2 linked regions of the Paludibaculum fermentans genome follow. Each later gene encodes a partner of the first gene's protein in a complex. Links are inferred from orthologs where the notes say so. Each region holds a gene or a part of one and is shown on either strand. Other genes may lie near its edges.

The links.
Region 2: the proteins of trxA (region 1) and trxB are in contact, whole or in part, in a crystal structure (PDB 1F6M), measured with the Escherichia coli proteins. The link is inferred for Paludibaculum fermentans from one-to-one orthologs.

Annotation. Positions count from the first base shown.
Region 1 is NZ_CP063849.1:6,551,024-6,562,281, reverse strand. Bases 5,682-8,557 are described here. They hold trxA (thioredoxin), read left to right. Parts: upstream 5,682-6,891; coding sequence 6,892-7,224; downstream 7,225-8,557. Other genes in these bases: IRI77_RS25865 (pyridoxal phosphate-dependent decarboxylase family protein), read left to right, coding at 7,294-8,557; glgA (glycogen synthase GlgA), read left to right, coding at 5,682-6,839. In the rest of the region: IRI77_RS25900 (hypothetical protein), read left to right, coding at 1-1,469; IRI77_RS25895 (response regulator transcription factor), read left to right, coding at 1,466-2,164; IRI77_RS25890 (sensor histidine kinase), read left to right, coding at 2,161-3,378; IRI77_RS25885 (DEAD/DEAH box helicase), read left to right, coding at 3,679-4,935; IRI77_RS25880 (hypothetical protein), read right to left, coding at 5,014-5,361; more of glgA, read left to right, coding at 5,415-5,681; more of IRI77_RS25865, read left to right, coding at 8,558-8,658; IRI77_RS25860 (DinB family protein), read left to right, coding at 8,655-9,107; IRI77_RS25855 (hypothetical protein), read right to left, coding at 9,114-10,160; ilvD (dihydroxy-acid dehydratase), read right to left, coding at 10,548-11,258. UniProt on the Escherichia coli protein: Participates in various redox reactions through the reversible oxidation of its active center dithiol to a disulfide and catalyzes dithiol-disulfide exchange reactions.
Region 2 is NZ_CP063849.1:4,897,812-4,909,185, reverse strand. The notes cover bases 5,021-8,012. They hold trxB (thioredoxin-disulfide reductase), read right to left. Parts: upstream 6,983-8,012; coding sequence 6,059-6,982; downstream 5,021-6,058. Other genes in these bases: IRI77_RS19190 (alpha-L-fucosidase), read left to right, coding at 7,038-8,012; cysD (sulfate adenylyltransferase subunit CysD), read right to left, coding at 5,129-6,028; cysC (adenylyl-sulfate kinase), read right to left, coding at 5,021-5,126. Outside these bases: IRI77_RS19225 (alkaline phosphatase family protein), read left to right, coding at 1-177; IRI77_RS19220 (ribbon-helix-helix protein, CopG family), read left to right, coding at 196-387; IRI77_RS19215 (hypothetical protein), read left to right, coding at 397-1,221; IRI77_RS19210 (sulfatase), read left to right, coding at 1,235-3,325; more of cysC, read right to left, coding at 3,333-5,020; more of IRI77_RS19190, read left to right, coding at 8,013-8,774; IRI77_RS19185 (toast rack family protein), read left to right, coding at 8,830-9,555; IRI77_RS19180 (DUF190 domain-containing protein), read right to left, coding at 9,567-9,866; IRI77_RS19175 (efflux RND transporter permease subunit), read right to left, coding at 9,863-11,374.

The sequences.
Region 1 (11,258 bases):
GTGCATACATCGACGGCCAACTGGTGCTCGAAGCCGATGACACGGAGATCCTCTCCGGCAAGGCCGGCATTACCGCCAACCGTCCGGCCCGGTTCACTGACTTCGCCGTTACCGCGGCCGACGCCCAGATCCAGGCTATCCGCGCCCAGATCGACAAGCGCAACCAGGAACTCGCCACCCTCCAAGCCTCCAACCCCAAGCCGGTTCTCTGGAAGAAGATCTCGACCCCAGCCTTCGGAGCCGGCCGCAACATCCGTCTCGGCGACCTCGATGGAGACGGCAAAACCGATATCCTGATCGGCCAGAACATCCCGCGCGTTCGCGGCGACGCCTTCGACCATCTCTCCTGCCTCACCGCCATCACGCTCGAAGGCAAGGTGCTCTGGCAGCAGGGCCGCCCGGATCCACGCAACGGCCTGCTCACCAACGACACGCCGTTCCAGATCCACGATGTCGACGGCGACGGACGCAGCGAAGTCGTCCTTGTCCGCGACTTCCAACTCCAGATCCTCGACGGCCGCACCGGCCAGCAGAAACGCTCCGTCTGGATGCCGCGCATGGGCGACGACATGAAAGAGCGGCCGTATGAGCTGAACTCCGGCGACTCCATCGCGTTCCTCAACCTGTCCGGGCACAAGGAGCCGCGTGAGATCCTCGTCAAGGACCGCTATGCGCACTTCTGGATCTACGACAACGAGCTGAAGCTGTTGTGGAGCGGCGACGGACAGACCGGCCACTATCCTTATGCCTTCGATGCCGACGGCGATGGCAAGGAAGAGTTCATGCTCGGCTACAGCCTCTGGTCCCACGACGGCCGCAAGCTGTGGTCGCGAGACAGCGAGCTCAAAGACCACGCCGACGGCATCGCCATCGGCAACTTCTCGGGAGATCCCAAGGCGCAACCCATGGTCTATGCGTGCGGCAGCGACGAAGGCTTCATCCTGTTCGATCGCGAGGGGCGCATCGTCAAGCACCTGCTCATCGGCCACGCGCAAAGCCCCAGCGTCGCCAAATACCGGCAGGACGTACCCGGCCTACAGTTGATGACCATCAACTACTGGCGAAACCCGGGCATCATCACCTTGTTTGACGCCCAGGGCAACATCTTGGCGCAGGAGGAGCCTATTCACTCCGGCAGCCCGCTTCTGCCCGTGAACTGGCGCGGAGACGGTCAGGAATTGGCGCTGCTCTCCGGCAACGTTCGCGAAGGCGGTCTCATCGACGGCCAGCTCCGCCGCGCCGTGATGTTCCCAGACGACGGCCATCCGGACCTCGCCTCCATGGTGGCCGACCTCACAGGCGACGCCCGCGACGAAATCATGCTCTGGGACCAGTCTGGCATCTGGATCTATACCCAGGACCGCCCCTTTAGCGGTACCCGCCTCTATGCGCCGAAACGCAATCCCGACTTCAACGAGTCCAACTATAGGACGACGGTGTCCCTGCCCGGCTGGAAGGATGTTCGATGACCCAATTGCTCTTGGTCGACGACGACCGGGACCTCTGCTCGCTGATCAGTGACTTTCTCACCAGCAATGGCCTGGCCGTGGAGATGGCTCACGATGGCCCGGCGTGCCTGCGTGCGGCCGGCATCCGCCGCTACGACCTCATCCTGCTCGACGTCATGATGCCCGGCATGGACGGCTTCGCCGTGCTCGCCGAGTTGCGCCGCTTCAGTGATACCCCGGTCGTCATGCTCACCGCGCGGGGGGAACCGGCCGACCGCATCGCCGGGCTCCGCCTCGGCGCGGACGACTATCTACCCAAACCGTTCGACCCGGACGAGCTCCTGGCCCGCATCCAGGCCATCCTGCGCCGCGTCACCGGTGTCACCGTGCGTGAAAGTTCGCCGAATATCGAGATCGCGGGCGTGCGGCTCAACCCTTCAGCCCGCGCCGTCACCTGTAATGATCAGCCAGTCGACCTCACGGCCGCGGAGTACGAGATTCTCGAGCAACTGATGCGCGCCGCCGGCCGGCCCGTATCCCGGGACGAGATCTCCCTGCGGCTTTATCAGCGGGAAGCCTCGCCCTTTGACCGCTCGATCGACGTCCACCTGAGCCACATCCGCCGCAAGCTGGGCGAGAGCGGCGCCATGATTCGCACCATTCGCGGAGCCGGCTATCTGTTTGCTCTGGATAAGGCAGGGGAGACAGTCGAATGAGATCCATCTTCACCAAATTGACGCTCTGGTTCCTCGCCACGCTCGCACTCTCGCTGCTCGCCTTCTTCATCACGAACCGCTACTTCACCCCGCGTGTTTTTGAACCAGGGAGAATGTTCCGCTCCACCCACCGGCTACAACTCGAGTCCGCCGTCGATGCCTACGAACGCGGCGGCAAGCCGGAGCTCGCGCGCTACATGCAGCGCGTCGACAGCCTGTTCCCCGGTTCGCATTACCTCCTGGATGCCACGGGACACGACCTGCTCACCGGTAGGGATCATTCCGCGGAGGTCGCCAATTCCGGCCCCGGCATGAGCATGATCGCGCACAGCACCAGCGACAAGCACTATACGATGCTGGCCGCGCTGATGCCGCGGCCCGACCTCATGTCGTTCCTGCCTTACTACTTCTGGATCGCCCTGCTGGTTGCGCTCATGGCCTGGGCCTTTGCTCGCCACTTCGGCCAACCTCTGCGTGCCCTGCGCGAGACGGTCCGGCGCTTCGGCGGCGGCGATCTCACCATGCGTGCCCGCTCCACGCGGCGCGATGAACTGGGCGATCTCGCCCGCGACTTCGACGCCATGGCCGATCGCATCGAAACACTCCTGACCGCGGAACGGCGCCTGCTGCAGGATGTGTCGCACGAGTTACGCACGCCCCTCTCGCGGCTCTCGCTCGCCGTCCAACTCGGACGCCCCGAACAGTCAAAGCAGGAGATCGCGCGCATGTCCGCGCTCATTGGAGAACTAACGGAAATGACGCGCGCTGAAGGCGATCCCGCGGCCCACGCCCGCGAACCCTTCGATCTCTCAGGTCTCCTGACCGAAATTGCCGCGAGCTACGATCTCAACCTGGATATCCAGCCCGGCCTGACCTGCCACGGCCGCCCGGCCCTGCTGCGGCGGGCGGTGGAGAACGTCCTGCAAAACGCTCAGCGCTATGCGCCGGCCGAGGAAAAGACGAGGCTCAGTGCCGCGATGGAGAACGGTCATGCCGTGGTGCGTATCCGCGATTTCGGCCCCGGCGTGCCTGAGGCGACACTCGAAGATCTGTTCCGCCCATTTTTCCGTGTGGAAGTGCATCGCTCCCGCGATTCCGGAGGCGTCGGACTGGGCCTGGCCATCGCCCAAAGGGCTGTCCGGCTTCATCATGGCGACATCGTCGCGCGCAATGCGAACCCCGGCTTGGAAGTTACCATCCGGTTTCCACTTTGATTAGTTGATTTCACAATACTTAACGCGCGTAACCGTGGCCCCCAAGCTATCGTCTAGACAGATGCGGGCCACATAAAAGAACGCTCACCAACGATCGTGGGCACCATCTTGGCTCGTTTCGACTGGCCAGGCCGGAGGACGCCGTGCGGACTGGACCCCCTGTCACGCCGTGCCCGGCTCTGGCCGTCTGAATTATACGTTAGCTTCGTGCTATACTTAACCTCGAGTAGAAGTTAATCTGCACCCCCCTGTTTTTTTCCGCTAGCCGGAACCTGCCGATTGCCTTCCCACAAAGTCTGAATGAACAACTTTTCTGAACTCTCTCTGTCTCCTGTCCTCAAGGAGAACCTTGTCAAAAACTGCTTCGTCGAACCGACTCCGGTTCAGGCGGAAGCCATTCCGCCGGCCCTCGAGGGCCGCGACGTAGTTGCCACGGCGCAGACCGGCACTGGAAAGACCCTTGCCTTTATTCTGCCTGTGCTTGAGTCTCTGCTCCGGACACCTATCAAGTCCGGCGTGGGCGCTCTCATCCTGAGCCCCACACGCGAGCTCGCCATCCAGATCCAGGAAACGTTCCAGCGTCTCGCCGCAGGTAGCGGCTTGCGCGCCGCCGTCGTTGTGGGCGGCTTGAACGAGCAGCGTCAACTGCATGATATTCGCCGCGGCGCACAGGTGATCATCGCCACGCCCGGCCGTCTCTGTGATTTCCTCGATCGCCGTCTCGTCCGTCTCGGCACCGTCCGGCACCTCGTGCTCGACGAAGCCGACCGCATGCTGGACATGGGCTTCATGCCCGCTCTCAAAATGATCCTCGCTGCGATGCCGGCCGAGCGCCAGACCCTGTTCTTCTCCGCGACCATCGAACAGTCGGTGGCCCACCTCATCAACGAGCACCTGAAGAACCCCGTTCGCATCGCCATCGGCTCCGCTACCAAGCCGGCCGAAATGGTGGACCTCCATGTCTACGAAGTGGAACAGGACCGCAAGCTCGGCCTGCTGCACTCGCTGCTGAAGGCCGAACCCGGCTCAGTGCTCGTTTTTGCCCGCACCAAGCACGGTACAGACCGTCTGGCCCGCAAGCTCAGCGCGCTCGGCGTCAAGGCCGCCCGTATCCACGGCGACCGCACGCAGAATCAGCGCAATGAAGCTCTCAAGGGCTTCCAGCAGGGTCACTACCGCGTCCTGGTCGCCACCGACGTTGCCGCCCGCGGCATCCACGTCGACGGCATCGCCCACGTCGTCAACTACGACCTGCCCCAGGTGCCGGAAGACTTCATCCACCGTGTCGGCCGTACCGGCCGCGCCGGTGCCCGTGGCGTCGCCTCCACCTTCAGCACGCGCAACGAACGCTCCGACATCCGCCGTATTGAGCGCACGATCAAGATCACGCTCACGCGCCGTCCCGTCGGGCCCGAGATCGAATTCGAGCAGAACATGAAGATGGCGCCCGTCGTGGTGCTGCCCGTCGCCCACCATCATCATCAAACGGCCCGCCCCGAGAGCTCGGCTCCTCGCGGCCGCAGAAGCTTCGGCCCTGCCGCCCGCCGCCGCGCCTAACCGGGCTTAAGTCCAGATCGTGAACGCCGGCAGTGCTCCCCAACGGGACTCCTGCCGGCGTTCCTGTTTTCCCTACCCTCAGTTCTTCCCCCGCTTCCGCGCCTGCTGCTTCCGCTCTGCCCGCATCTCCTGCAGTTTCCTGAACTGGTCTTCCGTCAGGATCGTCTTCAACTGCTTATCGTAATCCTCGCGCAGCGCCATCATCTTCTGCCGCCTGTCCCGCTTTGACTGTGTCGTGTCAGCGCGCAACGACTTCAACTTGCCAGCCTCTTCCGCCAGAATCGGCTGGATCTTCGCCTTCTGGTCGTCATTGAGACCCAACTCCTGCGCCATCCGCTGCGCCTGCTGTCCGCCGCCCTTCTGTGGAGCCGCCGCCAGCACCGCCGCCAACGGCAAGATCACGGAAATAAATCGCCAGATTCTCATGCCCCCTAAGACGGAGACTCACGCCAGCCGGTTGACATGCCATGATGATTGGCATGAGTCGCGTCCTGATGGTCAGCCCCGAAGCTACCCCTTTCGCCAAGACGGGAGGACTCGCCGACGTCACCGGAGCCCTGCCGGCCGCCCTGCAGGAGGTCGGCGATGAAGTAGCCGTCGTGATGCCGCGCTACCGCCAGATCCCCTATCACGAGACGGAAAGCGCCTTCGACAACATGGTGGTCTTCGCCGGATCGACGCCCTACCGCGTGGATATCCGGACCCAGGTCCACAATGGCGTGCGCTTCTTCTTCGTGGAGGCGCCCTACTTCTTTGACCGCGAAGGCATCTACAACGTCAACAATCGCGACTACACCGACAACCACAAGCGCTTTGCGGTCTTGTCCCTGGCGGCCATCGGCATCGCCCAGACCGTCTTCGAGTGCGACATCCTGCACTGCCACGACTGGCAGGCCGCCCTCACCCCGGTCTACCTGGCCGACCAGCAGCATTCGAATCCGCGGTTTGCCAACGTCAAAACCGTGATGACCATCCACAACATGGGCTACCAGGGGATCTTCGGCAAAGCCGCATTTTCCGACCTGGGACTGAACTGGGGCTGGTTCACCTCCGACAAACTTGAGCACTTCGGTGACATTAACCTGTTGAAAGCAGGCATCCAGACCTCAGACTGGGTGACCACCGTCAGCCCGACCTACGCGCGCGAAATCCAGCAGCCGGAGGGCGGCTTCGGACTCGATGGCGTCCTCCGCTCCCGCTCCATGGCACTCTCCGGCATCCTGAACGGCGTCGACTATAACGAGTGGAACCCCGAAACCGACAAGTTCCTGCCCGCCAACTACTCCAGCGGGGATCTTTCCGGGAAACGCATCTGCAAACGAGCCCTGCTGGAGGAGTTCGGCCTGCCCTCGGACAATCTTGACCGGCCGCTCATCGGCATCGTGTCCCGCTTCGCCGAGCAGAAAGGCTTCGACCTGATTGCCGGTATCGCCAATCTGGTGGCGGAGCGCGACGTCCAGCTCGTCATCCTGGGCAGTGGCGAGCCCCGGTTCGAGCGCATCTTCCAGGACTGGCGCCGCTGGCTGCCGCACCGCGTTGGTTTATATACCGGTTACAACAACGCCCTGGCCCACCGCATCGAGGCCGGCTCCGACATCTTCCTGATGCCGAGCCTCTACGAGCCCTGCGGACTCAATCAGATCTACAGCCTGCGCTACGGCACGGTGCCCGTGGTCCGCGCCACCGGCGGGCTGGATGATACCATTCAGGAAGATACCGGTTTTAAGTTCAGTTGGTACTCCGTGGGCGCGCTGTACGACACCCTGCGTTCAGCACTAGGAGCTTTTGAGAATCGCGATTCCTGGACGGCCCGGATGCGTCGAGGCATGGCGAAAGACTACTCCTGGACCGCCTCTGCCCGCGAGTACTCTGCTTTGTATCAACGCTTGTTGGGGCGAGGTTGAATCTAAAACGCCCCGGCTCTCATCTGATCCGACTGGAGAAGGAAATTCGATCATGGCTGGCAAGAACACAGTGGAATTTAGCGACGCGAGTTTCGATCAGGACGTGCTCAACGCCGATGTCCCCGTCTTGGTGGACTTCTGGGCAGAGTGGTGCGGCCCCTGTAAAATGATCGCGCCGACCGTCGACGCCTTTGCCGAGGAGTATGCCGGCAAGGTGAAGGTGGGCAAGGTTAACGTGGACTTCAACAATGGCACGGCAGCCCGTTTCATGATTCGCGGCATTCCTGCCCTGTTGCTCTTCAAGGGCGGCAAGGTGGTGGATCAACGCGTCGGCGCCGTGGGCAAATCCGAACTCGTGAAGATGGTGGAGCCGCATCTGGGATAAGCGGCTCCCCAAAGCGGAGCATAGGGCGGGCCTCATGGCCCGCCCTTTTTGTATTTCAGGGGATAATTCATGATCGACTTCGACGATTTGGCCGGCCGCGCCAGGCGCTACCAGGCCTCCCTCGACGGCCGCCTGGTACGGCCCGATGACGCCGCCATCGCGGCCTTGCAGCGGCTGGAACAACCGTTCCCCGAGGCACCAACCGCCCCGGCCGGCATCCTCGCCGAGCTCGACGAGATCGGCAGCCCCGCCACCATGGCGGCCACCGGCGGCCGCTACTTCGGCTTCGTCACCGGCGGGGTCCTGCCCGCCGCCCTCGGCGCCGACTGGCTGGCTGCCGTCTGGGGCCAGAACGCCGCCATGGACGTCATGTCGCCCATCGCCGCCCGCCTCGAGGAGATCGCCCTGCGCTGGATCGGCGAAGCCCTGCACCTGCCCGCCACCGGCGGCGCCCTGGTCACCGGCGCCACCATGGCGAACTTTACAGGCCTCGCCGCCGCCCGGGAGACCCTACTCGCCCGCCAGGGCTGGAACGTCTCGTCGCAAGGACTCTTCGGAGCCCCGCCCATCCCGGTCGTGGTCGGCGGTGAGGTACACGCCTCCATGCGCAAAGCGCTTTCCCTTCTCGGACTCGGCAAGGACCGCGTGATCCAGGTGCCCGTCGACGGGCAGGGCCGCATGCGCCCCGACGCGTTCCCCACCTTGAACCAACCGGCCATCGTCTGCCTGCAAGCTGGCAACGTCAACACCGGCGCCTTCGACCCCGCCGTTGAGCTCATCCCGCTAGCCAAGGCCTCCAACTCCTGGGTCCACATCGATGGAGCTTTCGGCCTTTGGGCGGCCGCCGCCCCCGCCCGGGCTCACCTCATGGCCGGCTACGATCAGGCCGACTCCTGGACCACCGACGCGCACAAGTGGCTCAACGCCGGCTACGACTGCGGCATCGCGCTGCTGAAGGACGCGGCCCCCTTGCGCGACGCCCTGGATGCGCCCGCCGCGTATTTGAGTCATGGCAGCCAGCGCCAGCCCATGCACTACACGCCGGAATCGTCCCGCCGCGCGCGCGGCGTGCCCGTCTGGGCCGCCCTCAAATCACTCGGAAAGCAGGGTTTAGCCGACCTGGTGGAGCGCTGCTGCCGGCACGCTGCCCGCTTCGCCGAAGGCCTGGGGCAAAGTGGCTTCGAAATCCTCAACGAAGTCGTCCTGAACCAGGTGATGGTCTCCTTTGGCACCTCGGAGCAGACGAAAGCGGTCATCGCGGCCATCCAGGAAGACGGGACCTGCTGGTGCGGATCCACCCAATGGCAGGGCCACACCGCCATGCGCATCAGCGTGTCGTCGTGGGCGACCACCGGCGAGGACGTTGCGCGCTCGCTGGAAGCGATTCTGCGTGTGGCGCGTCAAACCATAGACCGGGGAGCCCTGCGATCATGACCACTCGAGAGGTAGCGGCGCGGTTTCACGAGGCCGTCGCCACAGCAGCCGGCCAGCTGCGCGTGATCACCGAGGAGACAGCAAGCCAGCCTTCCTGTCCCGGCGGCTGGCTGAAGAAGCAGGAACTCGGCCACCTGCTCGATTCCGCCCAGAACAACCATCAGCGCATCGCGATCGCAGCCCTCGAAGGGCGCTACGAAGGCCCCACCTACGCCCAGAACGCCTGGGTCGACCTGCATGGCTATGCGGAAATGCCCTGGTCGCACCTGCTGCGGCATTGGGAAGAGCGCAACTGGATGCTGGGACGGCTGATCGCCCGCATACCAGAAGAGCGGCTATCGGCTCAGGTGATCCTGGGCGGCGGCGCACCGATGAGACTGGAAGCCTGGATCGACGACTATATCCAGCATCTCCAACACCACGTCGAAACCATCACCACCGAACGGTAACGAAATCTACAGGGGCTTCACGCTGGTGATTGTGGTTTCCGACTGGAAAGTGAGGCTCAGCTCGAATCCGACACTCGGCAGCAGCGGCAAATCGGCGACGATAAAGTCGGGCTGCCCTGAACGGTAGGTGGTCAGCCCGCCGTTCCCGGCGATCAACGCTTTCACGGCCGCCATCACATCGCCCATGCTGTCTATCTTCACGATGCCCTTGCTGTTGTGAAGGGCTTGGGCAATCTTTACCAGCACGCCGAGTTTCTTGGCGTCTTTCACGGCTCCAGCCGCTTTGGCCCAGTTTTTTAGACCGACAGTCACATTGATGTCGAACCCTCCTTTGAACTTCATCCCCTTGAGCTTGGCGGGTTCGGCCACATTCGACGCAACTACCACCTGGACGGCGCTGGACACACCTCCGCCGCCGGCCACCTTCTTCACCGTAGCCGTGACGGCGAACCGCTTCATGGTCTTCAGGTTCATCACCACGCCGGCCACGCCATCCACACCCTCGGGATAGATGCCGGGCGTCAAGGCCAGTTTGACGGCTCCGCCCACATAGGTCCTGGCCGGATCGATGCCGACATCGCGGTAGTAGTTCTCCAGCACCTGCGCCCACACGGAGTCGGACGGAAGTCCCCGTACAAACCCGAGAGTCGGGTAGTCCTTGCTGTAGGACAACCACAGCTCTCCGCCTCCGCGCGCGGCTGTCGCGACGTAGCCGACGGCCGCGCCGATCGTCTTCCGGTTGGCTTCGCTCTTCGTGAAGTTGGTGCCGCGCGGGTACCGGTCGAGTTCGGACTTGATGGTGTACAGCCTGGACTTGCCTTCCTGATTCACGTCGTACGCTTTGCGCGACATCAGGACCGCAATCAGGTCGTCCCAGTCCGCGCTCATCGGACACGGTGAACCGAGCCGGGTCGGCTTCACCGCGACCATCTGAGGCCTGTTGCGGCTGGCCGCCGCCTCCGCCGCCCGGAAGCAAGGCGGTGGCAGCCCGTCCTCCCGGTTGTTCTTCGTGCACTGCGTGCACTCGGCAAAGTTCATCTTGCGGTCGCCCATGCTTCAGTCAGCGCATTCACACCACAAGCGGACTCACCGAGGCTCAAAAGAAAGGCAATACCAGCCTATTGGCCGTTGCGATTACGGAGCAAAGAACCCGTTGATGTCCATTACCAGGTGTGTCGCCTCCGTCACAAATGCCGAGATCGCGCCAGGAGGAAACAGGCATCACCCCGGGTCAGGCACACCGGCCGCCGCTCGCAGCGGATACGCATGCCGCCCAACCAGCTCGAATATCTCGTCCCCACGGATGCCCGCACCGGTTTGCAGGAGTACATGATCCAATTCGCTTTGACAAGCTCTTTACAATGGCCCGTACCATCACGGCAAAAAGGAAAAGGCCCCCATGGCGGGAGCCCTTCCATCCATCGCAATCGCAGACGCGGCCTAGTAGACGTTCGAAGTGATCGCGCCCTCGGAAGCCGAACTCACCAGCTTGATGTACTTCGCCATCACGCCGGTCTTCCGCGCGGGCGGCGGAGCCACCCACTTCGCGCGGCGCGCCGCCAGGGTCGCCTCATCCACGTCGAGCGAGATCTTCTGGTGCTCGATGTCGATGGTGATCGGGTCGCCTTCCTCGACAAACGCGATGGGTCCGCCGACCGCCGCTTCCGGAGCCACATGCCCCACCATGAATCCGCGCGTCGCGCCCGAGAACCGCCCGTCCGTCATCAGCGCCACCGTGTCGCCGAAGCCCGCGCCCATGATGGCCGAGGTCACGCCCAGCATCTCGCGCATGCCCGGCCCGCCCTTGGGTCCTTCATAACGGATCACCAGCACGTCGCCATGCTGGATCTTGCCGTGCGTCACCGCCGCCATGGCGTCTTCTTCGCAATCGAATACGCGCGCCGGACCCTGGTGGAGCTTGCGGTCGATGCCCGTCACCTTGATCACGCAGCCTTCCGGAGCCAGCGAGCCCTTCAGGATCACCAGCCCGCCGCTCTTCTTGATCGGGTTGTCGAGCGCGCGCACCACCAACTGCCCCGGAGTCTCCGCCGAGCGCTCAGCCTCTTCCCCCAGCGTCCTGCCGGTAATCGTCAGCGCCGATGGATCAGCAAACTTGCCATCCACCAGCCGCTTCGCGACCACTCCGATGCC
Region 2 (11,374 bases), 1.7 Mb from region 1 along the record:
AATGAAGAGGCGTGGCTGGCGGATCACTGCATCGATCCGGAGTTTGTGCCGGGCGTACTGTTCACAAACCGGAAGCCGGCGCTGGAGAAACCACATCTGCGCGACGTGCCGGTGACGATCCTGAAACAGTTCGGAGTGGCGGTGCCCGCGGCGATGACGGGCCATCCGATGTTCTGAGAGACTGGGGAAATTGTTATGTTTTCAACCTCGATCAAGCTGAAGAAAGAGCTCGCGGAGCGGGTCAAGCGATGCGCGGAGGCGGGCGGGTATTCGTCGGTGCAGGAGTTTGTGGAGCACGTGCTGGAGCGCGAACTGGCCCGCATCGAGACCTCTGATTCCGACGAGGAGATCGCGAAGAAGTTGAAGGGCCTGGGTTACCTGGATTAGCGCGGATTCATGCTGGTGGAGTGGATCAATCTCGGCTTGAGCCGCCTGTTCGACGCCTATGCGGCGTTGACGGGCGGGCTGCCGCCTTGGGTGAGTATGACTCCGCTGGCCGTGTCGGCCGCGCTGGTGATGCTGTTCGTATTCCGGCATACGTCGAGCCCGAAGCGGATTGAGCGTTCAAAGAGTCTGCTGCGCGCGTACCTGATGGAGATGCGGCTGTTCTCGGACGAGCCCGCGTTGGTGTTTGGAGCGCAGGGAAGGCTTTTACTGGCCAATGCCGGGTATCTGTTCTGGATGGCTGTCCCGATTGCTTGCGCGAGCGTCGCGCTGTGGCCGCTGCTGGCGCAGATGGAACGGTATTACGGGCAGAGTCCGCTGAAGATCGGGGAGACGGCGCTGTTTACGGTCCATCTGGACCGGCCCGTGGATACGGGCGGCAGTACGCCCCGGTTGGTTGCGCCCGCGGGGATCGAAGTAGAGACGCCGGCGGTCCGGGTGGAAGCTGAGCAGAGCGTAGTGTGGCGGATCCGGGCCACTGGCGAGAGCGCCGGAATCCTGCGGGCGGAGTTTTCCTGGGGCCAGGTGGAGAAACGGATTGAGACTGGCGGGCGGCGGCGTCCGGTGGATGCGCGGCGGGTGGCTGCCGCGATGAGTCTCTGGTTGCATCCGGGCGAGAGCCGGCTGCCGGATGGCCGGGTGGAATGGGCCGAGATTGAGTACCCGTCCGCTGAAGTGCCGCTGTTCGGTCTGTCGATGCACTGGCTCTGGGCGCTGATGCTGATTTCGATGCCGGTGGCGCTGTTGTTGAAACGGCGCTTCGGTGTGGTGTTCTGAGGTGGGACAGGCGATGAATCCGGCGGTTTTCTACTGGCGCAGGGCATTGTGGTGGGGCCTGGTGTATTGGGCCTTCTACGGTGCGGTGGAGTATGCGCTGGCGGATGCGGTTTCGGAGTGGCTGCGGCCGGAGGGCACGGTGCCCTACCCGGAGTACTGGCTGGCGGGCGTCGAGGCTCTGTTGGTCTGGTTGGTCTGCGGTCCGCTGTTGTCGGCGGCGGGCGCAGGGATCTGGTTTCTGGCCGGGCAGCCCAGGAACGCGGAAGAGGCGGAAGCACGCATGACGCGCAGCGCCGGCCTCACGGTGCTGCTGGTGTTCGGGTATGTGCTGGCGCGGCGGTCGCAAGGGCTGGTGCCGACAGTGCTGGCGCTGGCGGTGCCGGCGGGGCTGATTGCCGCGGGGTTGGTGGCCGGGTGGAGCGCACGGTGGTCGCGCTGGACCTGGTTCCTGATGAATCCGGTGACGCTGACGGTCGCTGTATTGCTGCGGCCCTGGATGTACTTCTACGTCCTGCCGAAGGGCAATGCGCTGGTCCAGATTTCGTTTTCGTCGCTCGCGTTTCTGGCCGTGCTGGCCCTGTCGTGGCTGCTATTCCGGGGCAAGCCGGCGGGCTGGGGTTCGCGATTCGCGGTGACTGCATCGGTGTGGATTGTGGCGGCTGCGGTGGTGCTGGGGTTTGGGCTGAGGGCCCGGGTGTCGCTGCCGGGACCGCCGGCGGAAGGCGCACAGGCCGGGCGTCCGAATGTCATTCTCATCACCCTGGATACGGTGCGGGCGGACCATCTGCACCTGTACGGGTATCCAAGGCAGACGACCCCGCAATTGGAGGAATTTGCACGGCAGGCGACGGTATACAGCGGCGCGATTTCGGCGGCGGATTGGACCGCGCCCAGCCACGCGACGATGATGACGGGCCTCTACGCACTGCGGCACGGTGTGCGGTATGACTATCCGGACGTGCGGCTGGGGCACATTCCTCAATCGGCGCCGACGCTGGCCGAGACCCTGCAGCACTATGGCTACCGGACGGCCGCCATAGTGGCGAACAAAGCCTACCTGGCTCCCGAGATCGGGTTCGGGCGCGGGTTCGACCTGTACCGGGTTCCAACGACTCCGGTATCGCTGGAGACCAGCCGGATGCCTTCCGTGTTGCGTTCGACGCGGCTCCACCTGATGGGGATCAGTGGTGCGGACACGCCCTATGTGCCGGGCGCTAAGATCGCCGACGAGGTGGGTAAGTTGCTGCCCAAGTGGAAGCGTGGCCGGCCGGAATTCCTCTTCCTGAACCTGATGGACGCGCATTGGCCCTACAACCCGCCACCGCCCTTCAAGAACCGGTTCATGACACCCACCAAGGACCGGACCAGCGCGGAGTTCTACGAAATCGTGAAGCTTGTGGACCAGGAGAAGCGGGTGGTGACGCCCCAGGAGCGGGAAGAACTGGTGGCTGCCTACGACTCCGGGATCGCGTATGTGGATCACGAGTTGGGCCGGCTGTTCCAGATGTTGCGGGCGAATGGGCTGTTCGACAACTCGCTGATTATCGTCTCGGCGGACCACGGCGAGGTCTTTGGCGAGCGGTCGCTGATGGAGCATGGGGTATCGGTGTACCAGGATCAGGTGCATGTGCCACTGATTGTGAAGTATCCGGGGCAGAAGGCGAGGCAGGACGTAGCGGTGACGGTGAGCCTGGTGGACCTGTTTCCAACCGTGCTGGACGTGCTGGGCGCGCCGGTGCCGCGGCGGCTGGCGGGGATCACATTGCGCAAAGCCGACAAGCTTGCGGCGCGGCCGGTGTATGCGGAGTCGTATGCGCTGTGGCAGAAGTGGGGCGTGGAGGAGCGGTTCATCGATGTGGAGCGGGCCGTCTACCTGGGCGGGCTGAAAATGGTGCTGACGACGAAGGGCCGGCGGGAGTTGTACGACCTGGCGGCGGATCCCAATGAGACGCGGGACGTGCAGGGCAGCAAGCCGGAGCAGGCGGCGCAATTGGAACGGCTGCTGAGGACGTGGCAGCAGAACTACATCAAACCGGGCGACCAGGAGCTAGGGATGGGCCAGGAAGCGGTGGACCGGCTGAAGTCGCTGGGCTACGTGCAGTAAGGCGAGATCAGGCGGAGCGGCCGTCCAGGCGGTCGACTGCGTAGCGCAGCACCTGGCCCACGCAGGCTTCGACGGCGTTGAGGTCCGTGCGGCATTCCACTTCGGGTTCGACAGGCGGCTCATAGGGATCGTCGATGCCGGTCATGCCTTTGAGTTCCCCGGTGCGGGCCCTGCGGTAGAGCCCTTTGACATCTCGCTGCTCACAGATAGCAAGCGGCGCATTTACATAGATCTCTATGAAGTTGGCGATGCGCGCGCGCACTTCGCCGCGGATGGCGCGATAAGGCGAGATGGCGGAGACGATGGCAACCACTCCGTTGCGGGCCAGCAGTTCGGCGACAAAGCCAATGCGGCGGATGTTCTCGTCACGATCTTCCTTGCTGAAGCCGAGGCCCTTGGAGAGGTGTTTTCGGACGATGTCGCCGTCGAGCATCTCGACGCGGTAACCCAGGTCCTTGAGGCGCTGGTGAATGACGACGGCGAGGGTGCTCTTCCCGGAGGAGCTAAGGCCCGTGAGCCAGAGGACCCCGCCCGCATGGTCGCCAGGACGGCTGAGTGTCGAAGGGCCGGCCGGCTGTTCCGCTGATTCGATGATGCCGGCGGCAATAGTGCCGTTGGATACCGGGTCCACCAGAATGAAGCTGCCGGTAGCGCGGTTGGCGGTGTAGGGATCGCAGTAGATGGGCCGCTGGGTTTCGAGGGTGACCCGTGCGATGTCGTTGAGGCCGAGCGCTGAACTGGGCTCGAAGCGGAGGGTGGCGACATCAAGGGCGGCGTCGACGGATGTGATCTCGGCGCAGACGGTCTGGGTGGTGTGTTTGAGCAGGTAGGCCTTGCTGCTGCTGAGCGGGTCCGAACTCATCCAGAAGAGGATTGCCTTGAGATGGCGCGTGGACGCCGGAGGATGGAGCGGGTCGACGATCATGTCGCCGCGCGAGAGGTCGACATGTCCGTCGAGCGAGACGGAGATTGACATGGGCGTGGCGGCGGAGGAGAGGGCCTCGTCGCGCAGCCGGACCGAAGCGACGCGCTGGAACTTGCCGGATGGCAGCAACAACACCTGGTCGCCGGGCTGGACTGAGCCGCCGGAGAGCTGACCGGCATAGAAGCGGTCGCTATTTGCGCCGCGCAGGACGGCCTGCACCGGCAGGCGGAGTCCGGAATGATGGGCCGGAGGGGGCTGAACGGTCTCGAGGTATTCGAGCAGGGTGGGGCCATCGAACCAGGGCATGCTGGCGCCGCGGTGGACGACGTTGTCGCCCTGAAGCGCGGAGACCGGCAGGAAGGCGAGTTCGAGGGCAGGCAGGCCGGAGGTCTTCTGGAGCAGCGCGGCTCGAATGGATTCAAAGATGGACTGGTTGAACCCGACTGCGTCCATTTTGTTGACTGCCACGCAGATGCGGCGGATGCCGAGCAGCCAGGAGAGATAGGTGTGGCGCAGGGTCTGAGGCAGGACACCGAGGCGGGCGTCGATCAGGACAACCGCGACATCGGCCGTGCTGGAACCCGTCACCATGTTCCGGGTGTACTGCTCATGGCCCGGAGTGTCGGCGATGATGAAGCGGCGCCGCGGCGTGGAGAAGTAGCGGTAGGCGACGTCGATCGTGATGCCCTGCTCGCGTTCGGCGCGCAGGCCGTCGGTGATCAGGGCGAGGTCCAGCCCTTCGCGGGAGACGCGCCGGATGGAATCGAGTTGGTCGTCGTAGACGGCGCTCTGGTCGTGGAGCAGGCGGCCGATGAGCGTGGATTTGCCGTCGTCGACGCTGCCGATGGCGGTGAAACGGAGGAGGGTGGATTCCATGGCTAGAAGTAGCCCTCGCGCTTCTTTAACTCCATAGAGCCTTCCTGGTCGTGGTCGATGGCGCGGTTCTGGCGTTCGGAGTGGCGCGTGGCCTGCAACTCGGCGATGATTTCGGGCACGGTTGTGGCCGTGGATTCGACGGCGCCGGTGCAGTAGGTGCAACCGAGGGAGCGCATGCGGCACACGCGCTCTTCCACGTGCTCGCCCGCGAGCAGTTCGAGGTCGTGCTCCAGGGGGATGAGCGCGCCGCCGCGCACGACGACGGGCCGGGGTTTGGCGAAGTAGAGCGGGACGACGGGAATCCGCTCGGCCTCGATGTACTCCCAGACATCGATTTCGGTCCAGTTGGAGAGCGGGAAGACGCGCATGCTCTGGCCCTTGTCGAGGCGGCTGTTGAAGAGATTCCAGAGTTCGGGGCGCTGGTTGCGAGGATCCCACTGGCCGGCCGCGTCGCGGTGGGAGAAGATGCGCTCCTTGGCGCGGGATTTCTCCTCTTCGCGGCGGGCACCGCCGATGGCGGCATCGGCGTCGAGCGCTCGCAGGGCTTCGAGCAAAGCCCGGGTCTTGAGCTGGGCACAGCAGCGGGACGTGCCGAGGCGGAACGGATCAACAGGAGCGTCGATGTACTCCTGGGAACTATGGACGCGGAGGTCCAGGCCCTGTTCGCGGCAGAACCGGTCGCGGAATTCGATCATCTCACCGAATTTGTAGCCGGTATCGACGTGGAGCAGGGGGAACGGGACAGCCGCGGGATGAAAGGCCTTCTGGGCCAGGCGGACGAGTACGGAAGAGTCCTTGCCGATGGAGTAAAGCAGGACGGGCCGCTGGAACTCAGCGGCCGTCTCCCTCAGGATGTGTATACTCTCGGCTTCCAACCAGCGCAGGTGTGACAACCGCGTCATGAACGAACCGCTTTCGTACTGCTCAGGCGACTAGTGGCCTTCGGCTTCCAGGAATCTTTCGGCTTCGATGGCCGCCTTGCAGCCGGCGCCCGAGGCGGTGATGGCCTGGCGGTAGATGCGGTCTTCCACGTCTCCGGCATGGAAGACGCCGGTGATATTAGTGCGGGCGCCCCCATGGCTGATGATGTAGCCGTCTTCGTCAAGGTCGAGCTGGCCGACGAAGGGTTGTGTGTTCGGAATGTGCCCGATTGCAAGGAAAAAGCCGTCGACCGCCTGGGTCCAGGCTTCGCCGGTCTTGGTGTTCTTCAGCTTAACGGCTTCGACGTAGCCCTTCTCGATGTCGAGCACGTCCTCGACCACGGTGTTGGTGAGCCACTTGATCTTCGGGTTCGCCTTGCAGCGGTCGAGCATTATTTTGGAGGCACGGAACTCCTCGCGGCGGTGGACCAGGGTGACCTCGTCGCCGAAACGAGTGAGGAAGTTGGCTTCCTCCATGGCGGAGTCGCCGCCGCCGATCACGATGATTTTCTTGCCTCTATAGAAGAAGCCGTCGCACGTGGCGCAGGAGCTGACACCGTGGCCGATGAGTTTCTGCTCGTTGGGCAGGCCCAGCCAGCGGGCGGAGGCGCCGGAGGCGACGATGAGGGTGCGGCACTCGTGCCATTCGTCGTCGATCTTCAGGCTGAAGGGACGCTTTGAGAGGTCGGCCTCCTCGACCTTGCCGGAGACGTATTCGGCACCGAAGCGGATGGCCTGCTGCTTCATGTTTTCAACAAGTTGCGGCCCCATGATGCCTTCCGGAAACCCCGGGAAGTTCTCAACTTCGGTGGTGATGGAAAGCTGGCCGCCGGGCTCGTGGCCGGCAATCACGAGGGGGGCCAGGCCCGCCCGGGCGGTATAGATAGCCGCGGTATTCCCCGCGCAGCCTGAGCCGATGATGATAACGTTCCGCATGCAATGTACCTGGAAATCCCATGCTATCGCAGTGGGCGATAGAATACCTTGCAGCATGAAGATCGCCTCCTTCGCCGCCCTGGCCCTGCTGGCCGCTACGTCAGTGTCGTTCGCCCAACCTTCCCAGCCGCCGCTTTCCGCGGAAGAACGCACCCGCTGGTTCCGCGAAGCCAAGTTCGGGATGTTCATTCACTGGGGTGCCTACTCGGTGATCGGGCGCCACGAGTGGATCCGGACCATGGCCCAGATCCCGCAGGCCGACTACGACGTGTACGCCAAACAGTTCAATCCAGTGAAGTTCAACGCCGATGCCTGGGTGGATCTGGCCAAGAACGCCGGGGCAAAGTACATGGTGATCACGTCGAAGCACCACGACGGCTTCAGCATCTACCGCAGCCAGGTGAGCGACTACGACGTGGAGACGACGCCCTACCAGGGCGACCCGCTGAAGCAACTGGCGGCCGCGGCGAAGAAGAAGGACATGCGCCTGGGCTTCTACCACTCGATCATGGACTGGCACCATCCTGACTACCGGCCGCGCCGTTCGTGGGAGTATCCGAAGAACTACAAGGAAGGCGGCAACAACAACCGGTATATCGACTTCATGAAGGCCCAGTTGAAGGAGCTCCTGACGGGTTATGGCGACGTGGCGATGATCTGGTTCGACGGCGAGTGGGAGCACACCCTGGCGGAGGCGAAACGCGACGACGAGGTCTACGACTTCATCCGCGGCCTGCAGCCGAACACCTTGATCAACGACCGTTTGTATGAGCGCAAGCCGGGCAATAAGGCCGACTTCGGCACGCCGGAACAGTACGTCCCGGCCACTGGCTTCAAGGATCCCAGCGGCAAGCCGATCCTGTGGGAGGCGTGCGTCACGATCAACAACGACTCGTGGGGCTACAACAAGTATGAAACCGAGTTCAAGACGGACCGGGACCTGATCCGGATGCTGGTGGAGGTGGTGAGCAAGGGCGGCAATCTGCTGCTGAATGTAGGGCCAAAGCCGGACGGCACGATTCAGGACGAGTTTGTGACGCGGTTGAACGCCATGGGCCGCTGGATGAAAGTGAACCAGGAGTCGATCTACGACACCACGGCGAGCCCGTTCGAGCGCATGTCCTTCTTCGGACGCGCGACCACCAAGGGCAATAAGCTGTACCTGCACATCTTCGACTGGCCCAAGGACGGCGTGCTGCGCGTCGCGGGCTTGCGGAATCTGGTGCACTCGGCGCAGCTGCTAGCCGATCCGTCTCGCAGAATTGTCTCCAAGCGCGATGGCGACGACATTCTGCTGACGCTGCCCGGCGCTGCTCCGGATGAGATTGCGAGCGTGTTGGAGCTGACGCTGGACGGGGCTCCCGTGACGGTGCCGTTCGCCAACCGGCCGGATGCGAAGGGGCTGATCAGCCTGGGTGTGGAGTCGTGCGAAATCGAGACCGAGTTCGAGCAGCGGGCGAAGAAAGAGAACGCGCTGGGCCATGTGTTTCTGACACGCTGGACACGCGACAAGGACGTGCCTTATTGGAAGGTGGAAGCGCCCAAGGCCGGCCGCTACCGCGTGGAGGCCTTCTATTCGTCGAGAAAGGCCGGAACGCCGTTCACCGTGGAAGCCGGGCCGGCCAAGTTGACAGGCTCGTCGATCAACTCAGGCGGCGATTGGGTGTTCAAGTCGCAGCCCCTGGGTGAGCTGGAACTGAAACAGGGCGCCACGGAAGTTCGTGTGCGGCTGGATACGAAATCCGGCGGCACGATTAACCTGGAGCGGCTGGTGCTGCATCCGGCGCAGTGAAAAACGGAACTCCCATAAGTTGATTTTCGTATCCGAATGGCAGTGGAGGGAATCCATGACATTGCCCGCATACCGGGTAGGCCTGTTCGCCGCTATCCTGGCGTCGGCAGGCTGTTCCATAGACATTAACAGTAAGCCCACCGGTGAGACGGTAAGGGATACGAAGATCATCGAACGGTCCCGCGCGGCGAAGGCCGAGATTGTGGTGGCCGATCTCAACATTGGCGCGGGAGAGCTCAACGTGAGCGGCGGCTCGAAAGAGTTGTTTGATGGTGAGTTTACCTACAACGTGCCCGACTGGAAGCCGGAAGTCCGCTATGACGACTCAGGCTTTCGCGGCCGGCTGACGGTCCGGCAGGGCGGCGGCAAAGGCAATTTCGGCAACATCAAGAACATCTGGGATCTGAAGCTGGCCAACGACGTTCCCCTGGACCTGCGGATCCACTGCGGAGCTGGAGAGAACAAGCTCAACCTGGGAGACCTCACGCTGCGCAGCGTGGAGGTCCAGATGGGCGCCGGTTCCGTCGATATGGACCTGCGCGGCAAACCGCAGCGGGACTATGAAGTCCGGATCGAAGGCGGTGTCGGCGAGGCGACAGTGCATCTGCCGCCGGATGTAGGTGTGGTGGCCGAGGCGAACGGGGGCATCGGCTCCATCAACGTGCGAGGCCTCAAGAAAGACGGCGATCGTTGGGTAAGCGAGTCAAACGGGCAGTCGAAGGCGACCATCCGCCTCAGCGTGAAAGGCGGGATTGGCGAGATTAATATCCTGGCGCAGTGACGCCGGACCCGCTAGAGTTGCTCGGCGTCCATCAGGAGGATGGGCGCCGAGGGTGCCAGTTTGCGGAGGCTGGGCACGACGTTGCGCAGGTTTTCTTCCGAATCGGCGGCGACGATCATGACCGGCCGGTCGTCGGAGACACCGAAGAGACGGCCGCGGTGAACGTGATGGTCTTTGCCGAAGCCCATCACGCCGCGCATCACACTGGCGCCCTGGACGCCTTTCTGGTTGAGCTTGCGCACCAGCGCCTCGTACAGCGGGATGTCGCCGTGCGTCTCGGTCTCCGCGAGGAAGATAACCATTAGCTTCATTCAGCCTCCACGACTTCCTTGGGTTTGTCGGATCCCGACACGAGTAGATACAGGCTGGGCAGGGCCAGCAACGTGAGCAACAGGGTAGACAGCAAACCGCCCACAACAACCGTGGCCAACGGCCTTTGTATATCACTACCGATGCCTGTGGCGCGGGCGGCTGGGACCATGCCCAGCAAGGCTACCACGATCATCATGAGTACGGGGCGCATCTGTGCGAGGGCGCCCTGGACGACAGCATCGCGCACACCAAGCTCAGGATCGGACCGGCGCCGGCGGTTGATCTCAGCAACCACGAGCACGCCGCTCATCACCGCCACGCCGAATAGGCTGATGAAGCCGACGGCGCTGGAGACGCTGAGGTTGATGCCGCGCATATACAGAAAGATGATGCCGCCCACCAGCGAGAAGGGTACATTCATCAGGACCAGTCCGGCATAGACCGGAGATCCGAAGGTCCAGAACAGCAGGGCGAAGATCACGGCCACCGTGACCGGCATGATGAACGTCAGCCTGCGCTTGGCGCGGGTGAGATTTTCGAACTGGCCGCCCCAGTCGACGTCGTAGCCCGGGGGCAGATGAATCGCCTTACTGAAGCGAGTCTGCGCGTCGGCCACGAAGCTGCCCTGGTCGCGGCCGCGAATGTTGGTGCGGACCGTAATCTGGCGGCGGTTCTCGCGGCGGGCGATAATACTGGCGCCGTTGACCACGTCGATGCGCGCCAACTGGGCGAGCGGTACGCGCCCGCCATCGCGGGTCGGTATGAGGATCTCGCCGATGACATGCGCGTCCTTGCGCGCCTCCGGAATGAAACGGACGGTCACGTCAAAGACGCGTTCACCTTCAAACACGGTGCTGACGGCGCGGCCTCCGATGGCCATCTCGATCATGTCCTGGATGTCGCGGACATTGATGCCGTAGCGGGCCACGGCCTGGCGGTCGATCTGAATCCGCAACTGCGGCTGGTCTTCTTCCTGCTCAATTGCGGAATCGGCCGCACCTGGCACTTTCCGGATCACCTCAAGGGTCTCGCCGGCGAGCATGCGAAGTTCGGCCAGGTCGGTACCGGTGAAGATGACCGCGAGGTCGGCGGCTGAGCCGGTGACGGCCTCGGTCACGTTGTCGATGATGGGCTGCGTGAAGCTGAAGGATGCACCCGGTACCTCGTTGCGCAGGCGCTGCGACATGGCGTCGATGAGCGTGGCCTTGTTGCGTCCGGTGGTCCAGGATTCGTAGGGCTGCAGGGCGACGAAGATTTCGTTGCGGTTTGCGCCGTAGGGGTCAGTGCCCGAGTCGTTGCGCCCGCTTTGCGAGCTGGCCATCTTGACCTCGGGGAAGCTGCGGAGGATTCCGCGCAGTTGGCTGGCCACTTGGGCCGATTTGTCGATGGAGATGCCGGGCGCCAGCGTCGCGCGGACCCAGATGACGCCTTCGTCCAGTTGTGGCAGGAATTCCGAGCCCAGGGCCAGGGAAAGGACAAAGGCAGCCACCACCACAAGGACCGAAAG